3 regions of the Simplicispira sedimenti genome follow, and region 2 is predicted to be linked to each of the others. Evidence: predicted binding sites of a transcription regulator. Region 2 holds the regulator's gene; each other region holds the start of a gene.
What was found. The regulator FNR, encoded in region 2, switches genes on or off when oxygen is low (the NO sensors DNR and NnrR bind a similar motif). The targets are predictions, from matches to a motif close to TTGATNNNNATCAA.

Region 1 (5,758 bases), on a different contig from region 2:
AAGAGGAAGATGCCGTGAATCCATGCGGTGATTGTCTCCCACCGCCAAGGGCGCCGCTGTGTCTCAGGGCATCGACGACACGTAAGCCACCACGGCGTCGATGTCGGCGTTGGTCAGGTGCTTGGTATTGGGCGTCATGATGGAGTTGGCGCGAACCTCGGCACCGTCACGGTAGCGTTTGAGGGTCAAACTCAGGTAGTCGGGTTGCTGGCCAGCAATGCGCGCAATCTGGTCGCTGCCCCGCCCGGCATCGCCGTGGCACCGGAAGCAGTTCTTGCTGAAAATGCCCTGGCCCTTGGCGGCCATCTCCGCGTTGGCCGCAGGCTTGTGGGTCACCTCCTGGGCCGAGTAGTACAGCACCATGCCGATCTTCTCGTCGGCATTCATGGCCCGGATCATGCCTTCCATGAACTCGTTGCGGCGTCGGCCATCGGCGAACTGGCGCAGTTGCTCCAAGAGGTAGGCGGGGTTCTGCCCGGCGAGATTGGGCACGGAGGGTTTGGTGCTGTTGCCGCCGTCACCATGGCAATTGGCACACACGGCGGCCACTTTGCGACCCAGTTTGTAAAGATCGTCGGCCAACTTGGGCTGGGCCTGGACTTCGGCGAAACGGCTATCGAGATCCACCTTGGCGGTCGCTCGGGCCCGGGCGGATTGGGCGGATGCAGGTTGCCACGCTGTGCAGGCCACCAAGGCCATTGCCAAAACCATGTGAACACGTCTGACCATAGCAATAAACCACATTTTGAAAGTGGTCATTCTAGGTCGAAAGACGGTTGGGTCATGGGCAAGACTCTGGGGTTAAATCAAACAATGTGCGGTTTCATCGGCGCGGCGACCTTTGGCCGCGCTGGACCCAGTGGACAGGGGGCGAGTCAATGGCCAGGCCTGTGCCTTTTGCCTGCATCTCCCTGCGCTTGGCTCAGCAGGCGCAGTTCATCCAGTGTGTTGGCGTTGAAGAACGCGTGCGGGTTATCACCGGGTTGGTTGAATGGCACGGTGGCGCAGCGGTGCAGCGCCGTCCATGCACCAACCTTGCGGCCCCCTTCGGCGACAAAGCGCTGCAGGCTGTCCTGCAGGCTGGAGCGCAGCAGGCAGAACACGGGCTGGGGGCGCAGGGCTGCATCGGGTGCTTCGTGGTCGGTGGCCAGTGCGATGGCGATCTCCGCATCCTGGGACAGGGCAGCGGCGGCCAGGCGTGTCGCCAGATCGGTGGGAAAGCGTGGGCTGTCGCAAGGCACGGTGAGCAGCCAGGGCGTACGGCATTGCGCCAGCCCGGCCAGAAAGCCGGCCAGCGGTCCGGCAAATCCCTCCACCGTGTCGGGGCACACCGGTACACCAAAAGTGGCATAGGCCGCAGTGTTGCGGTTGGCATTGACCAGCAGGGCGCCCACCTGGGGGCGCAGCCGCTCCAGCGCATGCAATGCCAGGGGCTTGCCGGCCAGCACCTGCAGGCCCTTGTCGGTGCCACCCATGCGCAAGCCCCGCCCACCAGCGAGCACCAGGCCCGTGATGTTGTCGGGGGTGATCATGCGCAGTGCTCAGCCACCGATGTAGCTCATTTCTATGCGCCGTTTGGCCTGGCCAAGGTCGGGTGCCAGGCTGGCACGCAACTCCGAATAGCGGTCGCTGCGACCTTGCCAGATGGAACCCAGCGCACTGGCCAGATCCTGGTCGCTGGCACCCGCACGCAGCAGACCGCGCAGGTCGTAGCCGTTGTCGGCAAACAGGCACAGGTAGAGGCGCCCCTCGGTCGAGAGGCGGGCGCGGTTGCAGTCGCCGCAAAACGCCTGGGTCACGCTGCTGATGACGCCCACCTCGCCCAGCGCAGGGTCGTGCTGGCCGTGGGCGTCGGCGTAGCCCCAGCGTTCGGCGGTTTCACCCGGTGCGCTGGGCTCCAGCGGCACCAGCGGGAGTTCGGCGCGCAGGCGACGGATGAGTTCGTGCGACGGCAGCACCTCGTCCATGCGCCAGCCATTGGTGGCGCCCACGTCCATGTACTCGATGAAGCGCAGGATGACGCCTGTGCCTATGAAGTGTTTGGCCATGGGCAGGATTTCGTGCTCGTTGGTGCCACGCTTGACCACCATGTTGACCTTGACAGGGTGCAGGCCTGCGTGGCGCGCAGCATCAATGCCCTCCAGCACATCGGCCACCGGGAAGCCCACATCGTTCATGCGCTGGAACACGGAGTCGTCCAAACCATCCAGACTCACCGTCACACGCTGAAGGCCCGCCTCGCGCAGCGCGCGGGCCTTGCGGGCGAGCAGGGAGCCGTTGGTGGTGAGCGTGATTTCAGGCGGGTTGCCGTCCACTGTGCGCAGGGCGGCGAGCTGCGCAATCAGCGCCTCGATGTTGCGACGCAACAGCGGTTCGCCCCCCGTGAGCCGGATCTTGCGCACGCCATGGCCCAGGAAAACAGAGGTCAGGCGCGTGATTTCTTCAAAGCTCAGCAGGTCGCTTTGGGGAAGGTATGGGTAGCCTTTGTCGAACACTTCCTTGGGCATACAGTAGTTGCAGCGGAAGTTGCACCGATCGGTCACGCTGATGCGCAGGTCACGCAGGGGGCGGCCCCGCGCATCGGTCAGCAGGCCGGTAGGCGCAACGGGCATAGCGGGTATCCGGGCTGCCAAGGCTGCGGTTCGCTGATCCACCAAGGGGATGACGCGTTCAGACATGGGGGGATTTTGCAGTATTTACCCTGAGGTTCCCAGGCCAGATGCCATGACCGAAAAGATTCGCAATACGATGAGAGAAACTGACGTGAATCAAGAATTTCACTAGGGTTTGTACTGCACAATATGTTCGTTTTTTTTAATGGTGGCTATATATGAAAACTATTGAATGCAGCGCTGTCGGCGGTCTGTCCCGGCGCATGGTCCTTCAGTCGGCCACCATTCTGGCGCTGACTCCCATGATGGGCCAGGCGCAGGCGCAGCTGGCGTTGTCCACGGCCTTCAACCGCACGGTGCGTAACCGGGTTCTGTCGCAGCGACTGGCCAAATCCTATTGCCAGATCCTGCTGGGCGTGCTGCCGGAGTTTTCCAACAAGGTCTTGCTGGATGTGCGTCAGCAGGTGCGCAAAGGGTTTGACGAGTTGTCCACGGCACCGCTGCCTGCTGAGTTGGCAAGCCGTATTGCTGACATCAAGAAGCTGGCCGAGGCTTCCGATGCCATGGCCGTGCTGCCCCCGACCCGAGAGACCGTATCTGCGGTGACGATGCAGTCAGACAAGGTGATGGCTGCGACCAATGCGACGGCAGAGGTCTTTGAAAAGGTGGCAAAGGTCGGCTCGGCCAAACTGATCAACGTGGCAGGTCGTCAGCGCGCATTGTCCCAACGGATTGCCCGAGATTACTTTTTGACTGCGGCCAAACTGGACGGCAAGGGTTTGCAGGATCAGATGAAAGCTGACGTCGCTGAATTCAAGAAGGGATTTGAAACCCTCAAGGCAGCGCCAATCAGCACGCCTGCCATCCGCAATGAACTGGAACTGGGCCAGGCCCAATGGCTCTTTTTTGAAACGGCCATACTGCGCAAGCCCGACGACAAGGGCTTGGAAACGGTGGCCACCACCAGTGAGCGTCTGGTGGAAGTGCTGGAGAAGCTGACCAACCAGTACGACGCAGCGCTCAAAGACGTTCTGGGCTGATCGGGCACTGTCTTGCAGAGGTACAGTGGAGGCCCGACGCGGACTCCATCATGTACCTGCCTGCCCAATTCCAAAGCCCCGACGGCGCGCATGCCGATGCATTGATGCGGGCACACCCGCTGGCCAGCCTGGTCTCCACCGACGACGAGGGCTTTCCCTTCATCACCCATCTTCCCCTGCACTTGCAGGTGCGCGGCGATCAGCGTGTGCTGCTGGGCCATTGCGCGCGTGGCAATCCGCACTGGCGCTATCTGCAACAGCGCCCCGAGGCGCTGGTAGCCTTTCTGGGGCCGCACGCCTACCTTTCACCCGCTGTGTACCCTGACCTTCAGCGTGTACCCAGCTGGAACTACCTGGCGGTGCACTGCCGGGTGCGCGCTGAGATGGTGGAGGAACCTGCGGCCAAAGATGCCCTGCTCAAGGCCCTGATCGGCGATCACGAACCCCCGTATGCCGCCCCGTGGCGTGCCCTGGGAGAGGCGTTTGCACACAAGATGATGGCGGGCATCGTGGCCTTTGAACTGCATGTGACCGGGTTGCAATGCAAGCTCAAGCTCAACCAGCACCACAAGGAGTCGCACGCCGCCCTGCATGCCGCCTACCGCCAGGGTGGGCCGGATGCGCAGGCTTTGGCGCAATGGATGGAAACGCTGGGCATGGTGCCCGCACAGGAGGAGTGACATGCGAGCAGCCCTGGGGCTCATTTCGTTGCTGGTGGTGCTGGCCGTGGTGGCACTGCTCACGCGCAAAACCCTGCCGCCTCCCGCCGTGGCACCCGTGGCGCCGCTGCCGGACATGCCCACCACGGTGACCACCCCTGCGCAGGCCCAGCAGGTGCAGGAGCAGTACCGCAAGGCGCTCGACCAGGCCATGCAGCAGGCACGCCCAGCTTCGGTCGAATATTGAAGAAATCGGCTTCTAGCGCTTATAAAATAGGCGCAAGTAGCTATCAAAATAATAGCAATGAACCTTGTGCAAGATGAGCACTGGATGCGCCTGGCTCTGGCGCAGGCGCAAGCTGCAGCGCAAGCAGGCGAGGTGCCTGTGGGCGCTGTGCTGGTGCGTGGCGACCAGCTGATTGCCACTGGCCGCAACGCCCCGGTGGCAGGGCACGACCCCACAGCCCACGCGGAAATCGTCGCTCTGCGGGCGGCGGCGCAGCAGTTGGGTAACTACCGGCTGGAGGACTGCACGCTCTATGTGACGCTGGAGCCCTGTGCCATGTGCAGCGGTGCGCTCCTGCACGCGCGGCTGCCGCGCGTGGTGTACGGCGCAGCAGACCCCAAGACCGGCGCGGCCGGATCGGTGGTGGATCTGTTTGCCCAGCCCTTGCTCAACCACCACACCCAGGTGCAGGGCGGGGTGCTGGCGCAGGAATGCGGGGCGCTGCTGGCCCAGTTCTTCCGCGCCCGCCGCCAGCAACAGCGCAGCCAGGCGCTGGCCGCCCACCCACTGCGCGACGATGCGCTGCGCACGCCCGAGGCGCGCTTTGCTGACCTGCCCGGCTACCCCTGGGCACCACACTACGTGAGCGACCTGCCCGCGCTGGCGGGTTGGCGCCTGCACTACCTCGACGAAGGCCCGCGCGATGCGCCCATCACCTGGCTGTGCCTGCACGGCAACCCGGCCTGGAGCTACCTGTACCGGCACATGCTGCCGGTCTTTGTGCAGGCCGGCCACCGCGTCGTTGCCCCCGACCTGATCGGCTTTGGCAAGAGCGACAAGCCCAAGAAGGAACGTGCCCACAGCTTTGACGGGCACCGCCAGGTGCTGCTGGAGCTGGTGCAGCGGCTGGACCTGCACAACGTGGTGTTGGTGGTGCAGGATTGGGGTGGCATCCTGGGCCTGACGCTGCCCATGGAGATGCCTGAGCGCTTTGTCGGCCTGCTGGCCATGAACACACTGCTGGCCACAGGCGAGGAGCCGCTTTCGCAGGGCTTTCTGGATTGGCGCGCCATGTGCGCCGACAAGCCCTTGTTCGGCGTGGGCCGCTTGCTGGCGCGTGGCAACCCGCACCTGGGTGCAGCCGAGTGCGCTGCCTACGATGCGCCGTTCCCCGACGCGGGCCACCGCGCTGCGTTGCGTGCCTTCCCCCGCCTCGTGCCT
Region 2 (5,758 bases):
CAGTAATCCGGCCAGTCGCGTGCCCCAATCGGTTCGCCAGGCATTGACGCGGACGCGCACCTGCAACCAAAGCCAGGGGGCCAGCAACAACCATAACCCGCTACCCAGAGCGAAAAAGGCCATCGCCAACGCACCTTGCAGTGCGCCCCCCGTCAATGCGGCGACCAGCAATGCCGAATACAGCAAGCCACATGGCATCAATGACCAGAGCATGCCTGCCATGAACACACCTGTGTGTGACTGAACGAGTGGTTGAACCCGCCGCCACACCGAGCGCCCTGCACGCTCCACCCAGACAGGCTGACGCGCCTGGAGCAACAGCAAGACGCCCCATGCCAGCACGGCCACATGAAAAAAAGTCCATACGGGACGCAGCGCAGACGCCTGCTGTGTCAGCCATGCCAGACTCTGCATGGCCACAGCAGCCAGCGCGCCCACCAAGCTGTATCCGAGGATGCGCCCTGCATGGTAGGCGGACAACCTGCGCCAAGGCACGGCACGGTTCGCCCAATGGACGGGTTGTTCAGCCTCTTGGGCGCCCCCCCCGCCGCCCGACACCACCGCGCTGCAAGGGGCGGCACACATGACAAGGCAGTGCGACCCACCCGCAAGCCCCATGATGAGTGCGGTCCAGGCCAGTGAGGAAAGCATGCAGGTGGCGTATTCCGCGAGGAAAGTTAGATGATCCGCGAAAACCGTGCGCGGTTCTTGTCGGCCTGCAGATACCTGTCAAACACCATGGCAATGGCACGCACGAAGTACCAACCCATGGCCGTGACCTCCAAGCCCTCGTTGCTGACCATAACAAGGCCCTGCTGCTCCAGTTCCTTGAGCTGCTCCAGCTCCGACGCAAAATAGTCCCGCACATTGATCAGCCAGGCCTGCTCCAGCGGCTCAAACAGCAGTTCGCCCTGGCACATGATGGCCATGATGACGGCGCGGCGCACCAGATCATCGCGCGTGAGCGCCAGACCACGCACCACAGGCAGACGACCCTGGTTGAGCAGGTCGTAATAGTCTTCCAGTGTCTTGGCATTCTGACTGTAGGTAGCACCCACACGGCCGATGGCGGATACGCCCAGACCGATCAGGTCGCAGTCCGGCTGCGTGCTGTAACCCTGGAAGTTGCGATGCAGCCTTCCCTGGCGCTTGGCCACGGCCAGCGCGTCCTCGGGCAGTGCAAAGTGGTCCATGCCCACATACACATAGCCCGCGGTGCTGAAGGCTTCGAGCGAGCGTGCCAGCATGGACACCTTGGACGACGCCATGGGCAGGTCAGCCCACACGATGCGCCGCTGCGCCTTGAAGCGCTCGGGCAGGTGGGCATAGGCATAGAGGGCGATGCGGTCAGGCCGCAATTCGGCCACCTGGGCCAATGTGCGGTCAAAGGACTCCGGCGTCTGCTTGGGCAGACCGTAAATCAGATCCACATTGACGGAGTCGAAGCCGATGCTGCGCGCAGACTCCACCAAGGAAAACACCTGTTCTGCTGGCTGGATGCGGTGCACGGCCTTCTGCACCTCGGGATCAAAGTCCTGTACGCCAAAGCTCAGACGGTTGAATCCGAGTTCCGCCAGCAGCGCCAGGCGATCCGCATCCACGGTACGGGGATCGACCTCAATCGAGTACTCCCCCCCCGGCACCAGCGTGAAGCTGCTGCGCAGCATCCCCATCAGGTCACGCAGGCCTGCATCGGATAGAAAGGTCGGCGTCCCTCCGCCAAAATGAATCTGGCTGACCATCTGGCCCACACCGCAATGGGCGGTATGGAGATCGATCTCGCGCTGGAGGTAGCGCAGGTACACATCGGCACGGTCGTGGTGCTTGGTGATGATCTTGTTGCAAGCACAGTAGTAGCACAGCGATTCACAGAACGGAATGTGCACATAGATCGACAGCGGCAACGCCTTGCCCACCGGACTTTGGCGGCGCTGCCCAAGGGCAAGCACGTAGTCCTGCTCTCCAAACGCATCCACGAAGCGATCGGCAGTGGGGTAAGAGGTGTAGCGCGGACCGGAAACGTCGTAGCGGGTCAGCAGTTCGGGGGTGACAATTGTCATTGTTATTCCTGGCTAGCGTGCTTAATGTGCACCAGATTGCCCTTGCGACCCTTGATTCCCGTCAAGCATCCGACATCCGAGTGCAGGATTGGATCATCACCAAGCGGATAGGTCATAATTTGACCTATGTCACACCCCGCCCGCATACCCATCGTCCGTTCGTTACCTGATTCCGAAACGGAAGGATCGGCATGCGAGGATTCACAGACACCCCTGCATATGACACCGCAGACCATCAAGGTTGCCTGCTCCAATTGCAATCTGCGTGAGCTTTGCATGCCGCTGGCTCTCTCCGATGAGCAACTGCGACGTATTGACGACGTGGTGGCCGTGCGTCGGAAAATCAAGCGCGGCAGCACCTTGTTCCGCAACGGTGAAGCCTTCACCTCGCTGTTTGCCATACGCACGGGGTTCTTCAAGACCTGTGTCGCGACTGAAGATGGGCGCGACCAGGTCACCGGCTTCCAGATGGCTGGCGAGATCATTGGTCTGGACGGCATCGTCAACGACCACCATACCTGCGACGCCGTGGCACTGGAAGATGCCGAAGTGTGCGTCATGCCCTTCGAGCGCATCGAAGAACTCTCCCGCGAGGTGAATGCGCTGCAGCACCATGTGCACAAAATCATGAGCCGCGAAATTGTGCGTGAGCACGGGGTGATGTTGCTCCTGGGCAGCATGCGGGCAGAGGAACGGTTGGCGGCTTTCTTGCTCAACTTGGTGCAGCGACTGCATGCACGCGGATTCTCGCAATCCGAGCTGATTTTGCGCATGACCCGAGAGGAAATCGGAAGCTATCTCGGCCTCAAGCTGGAGACGGTGAGCCGCACCTTCTCCAAGTTCGTGGACGACGGCATTGTGGAAGTGAAGCAGCGTCACGTGCGGATACTGAGTCCCGAGGCACTGCATCGCATCGTCAACAACCAGGCTGCCTGCCACTGAACCCCTTGCGCCGCGGCAGACTTACCCCACAGGACGCCGCTGCGAACGCGCCACACCGCAGACTTTGCCGCCAGACCTTGGCGCCAGAGCTTGGCGCCACAGCAACAAGCCGAAGCAAAAAAACATCCCGCTCGCTTGGAAAGCCGTTTTTTTGCCGTTAGCATCGACCTGCCAGTGGACATGCAGGTTTTCGCTGGCGCTATTGACCAATCCCCATAAGGAAAATCCGAAAATGGCAACTGCTAAGAAAGCCCCGGCCAAGAGCGCCGCAGCCAAGACCGCTGCTCCCGCCAAGAAGCGCACCCCCAACGCAGCATTCATGAAGGCGCTCACCCCCAGCCCTGCGCTGGCCGCCGTGGTGGGTGCCAGCCCGCTGCCTCGCACCGAGATCATCAGCAAGCTGTGGGTTTACATCAAGGCCCAGAAGCTGCAGGACAGCGCCAACAAGCGCATGATCAACGCCGACGCCAAGCTCAAGCCCATTTTCGGCAAGGATCAGGTGTCCATGTTTGAAATGGCGGGCCTGATTGGCAAGCACGTCCAGTAAGGACGGCCCCTCCGAGAAGAAGCCGGCTCTGTCGGCTTTTTTGTTGGCCACAAGCAACAATATGCCCCTTGAGCCGCATCAATTTGAATGCTAACCAATCTCGTTTGGCTTAACATTCTCTTGCGAGTTCCTGCATAGCCAAACCTCCGCGCCAGCCATTGCCCTCTCGCCTCTTTCACTGCATGCGTTCAATCGCCTGCAGCCATGTGCATTGCTCTTACCCATGGAGGCCCGATTGGCATACCCCCCCGTGCAGCGCAACCCGAGCGCGCAGCAGTTTTCTCTCACACCCCCCTCGCCACTGCGATTGCTGCCGCTGGCCATTCTGATGCTGGCGGCGTCCCTGGACGTGCAAGCCCAATCCGCCGACGCAGACCGCAGCCTGGCCCCGGTCACGGTGCGTGAACGCGCCGAGGCCGCCGAAGGCAAAGACAGTGTGCGCGCCACCGAGACCACCATCGGCAAGGGCAAGCAGCAGTTGCGCGACATCCCGCAGTCGGTCACCGTGGTGACCGAACGCCTGATCGATGATCGCAACCTCGACACCGTCAAGGAAGCACTGAAAAACACCGCAGGCATCACCTTCCTGGCAGCGGAAGGCGGCGAAGAAGACATTCGCCTGCGCGGCTTTGCCCTGCAAAGCACGGGCGACATGTTCATCGACGGCATGCGCGACCCAGCGTTCTACGAGCGCGATACCTTCAATCTGGATCGCATGGAAGTGCTGCGCGGCTCCGCCTCCATGCTGTTTGGGCGTGGATCGACCGGCGGCGCCGTCAACCAGGTGAGCAAGGCACCGCGACTGATCGACACCCACCAGGTGGACCTGACGCTGGGCAACCACGCGTACCGCCGTGTCACTGGCGACTTCAACTGGCACACCGGCGAAAACGCCGCTTTGCGCATCAATGCCATGGCCACCAAGGCCAACAACAACGGCGCGGGCAGCAGCCTGGACAAGAACGGCATTGCAGGCACCTACGCCTGGGGTATCGGCACGCGCGACGAGTTCGCCGTCAGCCTGTACCACCTGGACAACAACAACGGCATGAACTACGGCATGCCCTGGATTCGGCCCACAGCCAACGCTGGCGTGGCCGACACCACGCTGTTGCCGCTGGATCCTGCCAACTACTACGGCGCGAAGAGCGACTACAACGATGGCAGCGCCAGCATGGTGACCCTGTCCCATGTGCACCGGTTTGAAGGCAGCGCCGAACTCAAGACGCAAGTGCGTGCAGGCCAGTTCGAGCGCGACCAGCGCGCAGGCGCCATTCGCCTGGCCGCCGCAGCACAGCAGCCTGGCGGCGTGGCCGCAAGCCTGGCGAACTTCGGTCCCGCCACCCGTCTCACGCGGGGGAACCACCTGAAAATCCAGGACATGGACACCGTGCACCTGCAGAGCGACTTCAGTGACAAGTTCCAGGCACTGGGCGTACGCCACGAACTGCTGGCGGGCTTCGACTTTGCACATGAAAAAAAGAAAGTGTATGGCGCTCGCAGTGCCGCCCAGGGCGGCGTGACCATCAACAAGCCCACCACGACGGTCGGCACGCCCAACGATGGCGCGTGGGTGGATGAACGCAGCCGCGTGCTGCGCACCACCAGCGACTTTGAGGCCAAGGGCTGGGGCATCTATGCGCAAGACCTTGTGCAGGTAGCGCCCCACTGGAAGCTGCTGGGTGGCCTGCGCTACGACAGCATGGACGGCGACTACAACTCGTACGCCATCCCGAACGCTGCACCAGGGCCGGTCACCACCACCGCTTATCGACAGAAGATTTCCGAATGGAGCAAACGCTTTGGCGTGCTGTACCAGCCCACGCCCCTGCAGTCGTACCACTTCTCTTATGGCACCTCGTTCAACACTTCAGGGGACACCTATTCATACAGCGCAGCGACGGTCAACACGCCGCCTGAGTCGAGCCGCAACATCGAAATCGGCGCAAAAATCGACTCTGCCGACAAGCGCTTCACCACCCGTCTTGCGGTGTTCCATGCGGCCAAGCTCCACGAGCGCAACACCGACCCCGACCTGAACATCGCCGTGCTGTCGGGCAAGCGCCATGTGGCGGGGGCAGAAATCGACATTACCGGTCGCCTGACGCCCAAGTGGGAAGTCTATGGTTCCTACATGTGGATGCCGGACGCAAAAATCGACCGAGGTGCCGAAGGCGCCGAAGGCCAAGGCACACGTCCATCGCTCACA
Region 3 (5,758 bases), on a different contig from region 2:
CCCGGAGTACCGCCCATGGCCGGAGCCAGTTTGCTAGCCTTGCTTGACGACATCGCCACCATCCTCGACGACGTGGCCGTGATGACCAAGGTGGCCGCCAAGAAGAGCGCCGCCGTGGCCGACGATGTGGCGGCCATGACCAAGGTGGCCACGCAGAAGACGGCGGGGGTGCTGGGCGACGACCTGGCGCTCAACGCGCAGCAAGTCACGGGCGTGCGGGCCGACCGCGAACTGCCCGTGGTCTGGGCCGTGGCCAAGGGGTCGATGGTGAACAAGGCCATTCTGGTGCCGGCGGCGCTGGCCATCAGTGCGTTCGTGCCCGTGCTCATCACGCCCTTGCTGATGCTCGGCGGCGCCTTCCTGTGCTTCGAGGGTGTGGAGAAACTGGCGCACAAGTTCCTGCACAGCGAAGCCGAGGAGGCGGCCGAGCACGAGAGCCATGTGCAGGCCAACGCCAACCCGGCGGTGGACCTGGTGGCGTTCGAGAAGGACAAGATCCAGGGCGCGGTGCGTACCGACTTCATCCTCTCGGCGGAAATCATCGTCATCGCGCTGGGCACGGTCGCGTCCGCGCCCTTCCTGCAGCAGGTGGCGGTGCTGGTGGGCATTGCCGCCCTCATGACGGTGGGCGTCTATGGCCTGGTGGGCGGCATCGTCAAGCTCGACGACCTGGGCCTGTGGCTCAGCCAGAAGACCGGCAGCGCCGCGCAGGCCCTGGGCCGAGGGCTGCTGGCGGCGGCGCCCTGGCTGATGAAATTCCTCTCGGTGGCGGGCACGGCCGCCATGTTCCTGGTGGGCGGCGGCATCCTGGTGCACGGCATCGCGCCGCTGCACCACGCCATCGAGGGCGCGGGCGCCGCCGTGGCGCAGGGCGCGCTGGGCGGCCTGTGGCAGGCGCTGACCACCAACGGGCTCAATGGCGTGGCCGGCATCGTGGCGGGCTCCCTGGTGCTGGGCGCCGTCACCCTGCTTCAGAAACTGCGCAAGCGCTGAGACAGCGCCGCGCAGTCGGCCACCGGGTCAGGGCAGGGCAGGGTAGTCGGTGTAGCCGTGCGGGCCGGTGCCGCCGTACACGGGGGCGTCGGCAAAGGGCTCGTTCAGCGGCAGGTTGTCGCGCAAGCGCCGCGGCAGGTCGGGCGTAGTGATCATGGCGCGGCCAAACGACACCATGTCGGCGCGGCCGCTGGTGAGCGCCTCGACGGCCATTTCCTTGGTGTAGCCGTTGTTGACCATCCAGATGCCCGAATACAGGCGGCGCAGGGCCTCGTAGTCGAACGGGGCGTTGTCGCGCGGGCCGCCGGTGTGGCCTTCGACGACGTGGATGTACACCGGGTGGAGCTTTTCCAACTCGCGCACCACGTGCTCGAACAGCGGCTGCGGGTTGCTTTCCGACGAGTCGTTGACGGGCGAAACGGGCGAGAGGCGGATGCCTACGCGGTCGGCGCCGATCTCCTGCGTGACGGCGGCCATCACTTCGAGCAGGAAGCGGGCGCGGTTCTCGATGCTGCCGCCGTACTGGTCGGTGCGGTGGTTGGAGCCGTCGCGCAGGAAGGCGTCGATCAGGTAGCCGTGGGCGCCGTGGATTTCCACGCCGTCAAAACCTGCCTGGATGGCATTGGCGGCGGCCTGGCGGAAGTCGTTCACCACACCGGCGATTTCGGCGGTTTCCAGCGCGCGCGGCACGGCGCAGTCCACATAACCCTGGCCGACGATGTAGGTCTTGGCCTTGGCGGCGATGGCCGAGGGGGCCACGGGCGCCTGCTGGTTGGGCTGGAAGGCGTTGTGCGACATGCGGCCGGTGTGCCAGAGCTGCACGAAGATCTTGCCGCCCTTGGCGTGCACGGCGTCGGTCACCTGCTTCCAGGCGGCGATCTGCGCGGGCGTGTGGATGCCGGGGGTGTGGGTGTAGCCCTGGGCGGTGGCAGAGATCTGCGTGGCCTCGGCAATGATCAGGCCCACGCTGGCACGCTGGCGGTAGTACTCGACCACCATGTCGGTGGGTTCCAGTGCGTCGTTGGCGCGGCTGCGCGTGAGTGGCGCCATGGCCATGCGGTTGGCGACTTCGATGCGGCCCAGCTTGAGGGGCTGGAACAGAGCGTCGGTGGCGAAGGTTTCTGCGGGGATACCCATGGGGGCTTACTCCTTGGTGGTGGGGGGAATGCCCGTCGCGGGTGCGGCGGGCTGGAACAGGTGGTCGAGCACCAGGGCCATGCTGTCGCGCAGCGGCGTGGTGGATTTTTCGAGCTTCATGCGCAGCAGGGCGCCTTCCCAGGTGTCCCAGGCCAGGGCCGAGAGCACGGGGGCGGGCAGGTCGGCACGGACCTCGCCTGCCGCCTGGGCGCGTTCGATCATGCCGGCCAGGCGCTCGCGCCAGGCCAGTTGCGCCTGCAGCAGGCCCTGGCGGCAGGCGTCGCTGGCCAGGGCCATCTCGGCGGCGAAGTTGCCCACCAGGCAGCCGGCCTGCAGCTCCTTGCGTTCGTGGTAGGCCATCATTTCGGCGAACACGTAGCGGATGGCGGCCATGGGCTGGGCGGGCGCGGCGGCCATCATGGCCTCCCAGGAGCGCTGCAGGTGCTCGGCGTACTGCTCAATGATGGCCACGGCAAACACTTCCTTGCTTTCGAAGTGGTTGTAGAACGAACCCTTGGGCACGCCCGCGTGGTCGGTGATCTGCTGTATGCCCGTAGCGTTGTAGCCCTGGCGCGAGAACAGGTCGCGGCCTGCCTGGGTGAGGCGCAGGGGGATGTCGGTTTTGTCAGCAGTGCGGGCCATGGATGAATAATATGACCGGTCGTCTTAAAATTCAAGAGACCTGGTCGTGGGGGCTGTAACCGAGATGACACGGGCGGCGGAAATGGGCCCATCGGCGGCGGGCAAACGGCGCTCAATAACCATAATAGAAAAGTGGTTGATATGAATCAACCACTGAAATTAGGGTTAATACGGACGGTTGATGCAGAGCAAAAAAGACCACTTTCAAAGTAGGCCTAATGCGTTCACGGGGGTCGTCCCCGTGAAACCTGATTGAAATCACCATGAAAAAGAACCTGCTGGCTGTGGCCGTTCTCTGTGCTCTGACTTCTGGTGCTGCGCTGGCGCAGCAGTCGGAAGGCCCCTGGATGGTCCGTGCCCGTGCCGTGCATCTGGACAGCGCCAACAAGGACAGCACCCCCCTGGGCCTGACGGTCAACAACAAGACCATCCCGGAAGTGGATGTCTCCTATTTCTTTACGCCCAACGTGGCGGCCGAACTGATCCTTACCGTGCCGCAAAAGCACACACTGCGTGCAGGCGGCGCGGCGATTGGCTCACTCAAGCACCTGCCGCCCACGCTGCTGCTGCAGTACCACTTCAACACCTCCGGCATCAAGCCCTATGTGGGCGCGGGCCTGAACTACACGCGCTTTTCCAGCGTGAAGGCGCCTGCCGGCGTGGATATCGACCGCAACAGCTTCGGTGCCGCGCTGCAGGTCGGTGTGGACATTCCGCTGCAGAAGAACCTGTACCTGAACTTCGACATCAAGAAGGTTTTCATCAAGACCGATGTCACCGCCAACGGTGCCAAGCTGGGTAGCTTCAAGGTCGATCCTGTGCTCGTGGGCGTAGGTCTGGGCTGGCGCTTCTGAGCCAGTCCGTAGCGTCTCTCATACTCTCTAAGGTAATTTGACGGCCGGCGCCGCGTGCGCCGGTCTTTTTTTTGCGCAAGTGGGGGGCATGGCAAGAGCGGCAGCCCTGGTGGTTGGACCTTGCCCGGCCCCGTGCTTCAGCGCCCGCAGGACGACACCCCCGGCACGCGCGACAGAGGGCCCGCAGACGGATCGGACAGGCGCTGCCACCACCAGGCCAGGCCGGTGCGCAGGTCGGGGCGCTGCCATTGCTGGGTTGGCAGGTCGCCTTCCACTGCTGCCGCGCCCTCGGCGGGGATGGCCGGCCCCACGTCAAAGTGGAAGCTATAGCAGGGCTCCAACCCCATGCGCAGATCGGTGATCTGCAGCCGCCCCTCAGGGCTGGCCTGCACACGCATGAAGCCGTGGCTGAAGCGTTCCAGCCGCTGCACGTGCGGGTGGGCGGTATGGGCGGCGCGCAGGGCGCTGCCACGGGGATGCTGCGTCCACTGCACTGGGGCGCCGCCGTCGAGCAGCGAATAGTAGGCCTCATGGTAGTGCTCCGGGCCCATGGCCACGGCGCGCCACAGCACGGTGGAAAACGGGGCGGGCGTGACAAGCACCTGGTTGGCGGGCAGGCCCTGGGCACGCAGAGCCTCTTCCAATACGCCGCGCACATGCTGCTGCGCCAGCAGGCTCCAGCCCAGGTAGGCCGTGCTCAGTACCAGCCCGGCCTGGTTCCAGCGCAGGCCCTGCGGGTGGCGCAGCGCCGCCACCACGCCCACCAGCAGGGGCAGGGTGTAGAGCGGGTCGATGATGAACATGCTGCCCACGCCGTAGGGGTGGTCCGTGAACGGCTGCAGCAACTGCGTGCCATAGACGGTCAGCACATCCAGCAGGGGGTGTGTCAGCAGCGCCAGGGCCAGCGCCAGCCACCAGCGGTGCCACAGTTGCCGCTCGCCCTGCAGGCGGGCCACCAACCAGCCCAGCGGCGCGCTGGCCAGCGCCAGGAAAAAGAGGGAATGGCTCTCGGCCCGGTGGCGCACCATGTTGAGCAGTGGTTCGCCATGGTCGATGAAGGCGTCCAGGTCCGGCAGCGTGCCCGCCGCCGCGCCCCACAGTGCGGCCTTCCAGGCGGCCGTGCGCCGCCCCAGGGTGGCAAGAACGACGGCGCTGCCCAGGGCAGCCTGGCTGATGGAGTCCATGGGGTATCGGCAGGAGGAAGGGCGCGGTTGATGCGCCGCATTCTTGCAGCGCTGCCCCAACCTTGACCTGCCAGGGGCTTATGAATACGCCCGAGCGCTGGGGCGTACCGTCGAATAAGCTATCAAAAAAATAGCTGCTTGCGCTTGATGCATGGGCGCTGGGGGCCAAAAACACCCAAAATCACCCGGGCCTGTGCAGGCCCGGGTGGCAGGGCAAGGCTCAGACCTTGTCCAGCGCCTGGGCCAGGTCGGCCTGCAGGTCTTGCAGGTGCTCGATGCCCACCGACAGGCGTACCATGTTTTCGCTCACACCGGCCTTGGCCAGTTCTTCGGGGTTGAGCTGGCGGTGCGTGGTGGACGCCGGGTGCGTGGCCAGGGACTTGGCATCGCCGATGTTCACCAAACGGGTGAACAGCTGCAATGCGTCGAGGAAGCGCGCGCCGGCGGCGCGCGGGTCGGCATCGCTGCTCTTGAGGCCGAAGGACAGGATGCCCGAAGCGCGGCCACCCATCTGGCGCTGCACCACGGCGTGGTCGGCATGGTCGGGCAAGCCGGCGTAGCGCACCCACTCCACCTTGGGGTGGGCCTGCAGGAACTGGGCCAAGGCCAGGGAGTTGTCGCAGATGCGGTCCATGCGCAGCGGCAGGGTCTCGATGCCCTGCAGCGTGAGCCAGGCGTTGAACGGCGAGAGCGCCGCACCCATGTTGCGCAGCGGCACCACGCGCGCGCGGGCGATGTAGGCGGCCGGGCCCAGGGCCTCGGTATAGACCACGCCGTGGTAGCTCACGTCGGGCTCGTTCAGGCGCTTGAAGCGCTCCTTGTGCTGGGCCCAGGGGAACTTGCCGCTGTCCACGATGATGCCGCCGATGCTGTTGCCGTGGCCGTTCATGTACTTGGTGAGCGCGTGTACCACGATGTCGGCGCCGTGCTCGATGGGGCGGCACAGGT

Region 1: MJ602_RS15075 (type IV pili methyl-accepting chemotaxis transducer N-terminal domain-containing protein) is a predicted target of FNR. The motif match lies at 2,759-2,772, and genes of this name have one in related genera.
Region 3: MJ602_RS07290 (OmpW/AlkL family protein) is a predicted target of FNR. The motif match lies at 2,909-2,922, and genes of this name have one in related genera.

What each region holds. Positions count from the first base shown of each region.
Region 1 is NZ_JAKVIJ010000015.1:55,883-61,640, forward strand. It holds gene MJ602_RS15055 (hypothetical protein) at 1-24, opposite strand, end outside; gene MJ602_RS15060 (c-type cytochrome) at 64-627, opposite strand; gene mobA (molybdenum cofactor guanylyltransferase MobA) at 876-1,532, opposite strand; gene moaA (GTP 3',8-cyclase MoaA) at 1,542-2,678, opposite strand; gene MJ602_RS15075 (type IV pili methyl-accepting chemotaxis transducer N-terminal domain-containing protein) at 2,831-3,652, shown strand; gene MJ602_RS15080 (FMN-binding negative transcriptional regulator) at 3,703-4,332, shown strand; gene MJ602_RS15085 (hypothetical protein) at 4,334-4,558, shown strand; gene tadA (tRNA adenosine(34) deaminase TadA) at 4,616-5,758, shown strand, end outside.
Region 2 is NZ_JAKVIJ010000004.1:36,243-42,000, forward strand. It holds gene MJ602_RS05750 (sulfite exporter TauE/SafE family protein) at 1-651, opposite strand, end outside; gene hemN (oxygen-independent coproporphyrinogen III oxidase) at 678-2,060, opposite strand; gene fnr (fumarate/nitrate reduction transcriptional regulator Fnr) at 2,280-3,002, shown strand; gene MJ602_RS05765 (SWIB/MDM2 domain-containing protein) at 3,235-3,549, shown strand; gene MJ602_RS05770 (TonB-dependent receptor) at 3,878-5,758, shown strand, end outside.
Region 3 is NZ_JAKVIJ010000005.1:81,098-86,855, reverse strand. It holds gene MJ602_RS07305 (DUF808 domain-containing protein) at 16-993, shown strand; gene MJ602_RS07300 (alkene reductase) at 1,021-2,130, opposite strand; gene MJ602_RS07295 (TetR/AcrR family transcriptional regulator) at 2,137-2,772, opposite strand; gene MJ602_RS07290 (OmpW/AlkL family protein) at 3,036-3,626, shown strand; gene MJ602_RS07285 (metal-dependent hydrolase) at 3,764-4,810, opposite strand; gene MJ602_RS07280 (O-acetylhomoserine aminocarboxypropyltransferase/cysteine synthase family protein) at 5,031-5,758, opposite strand, start outside.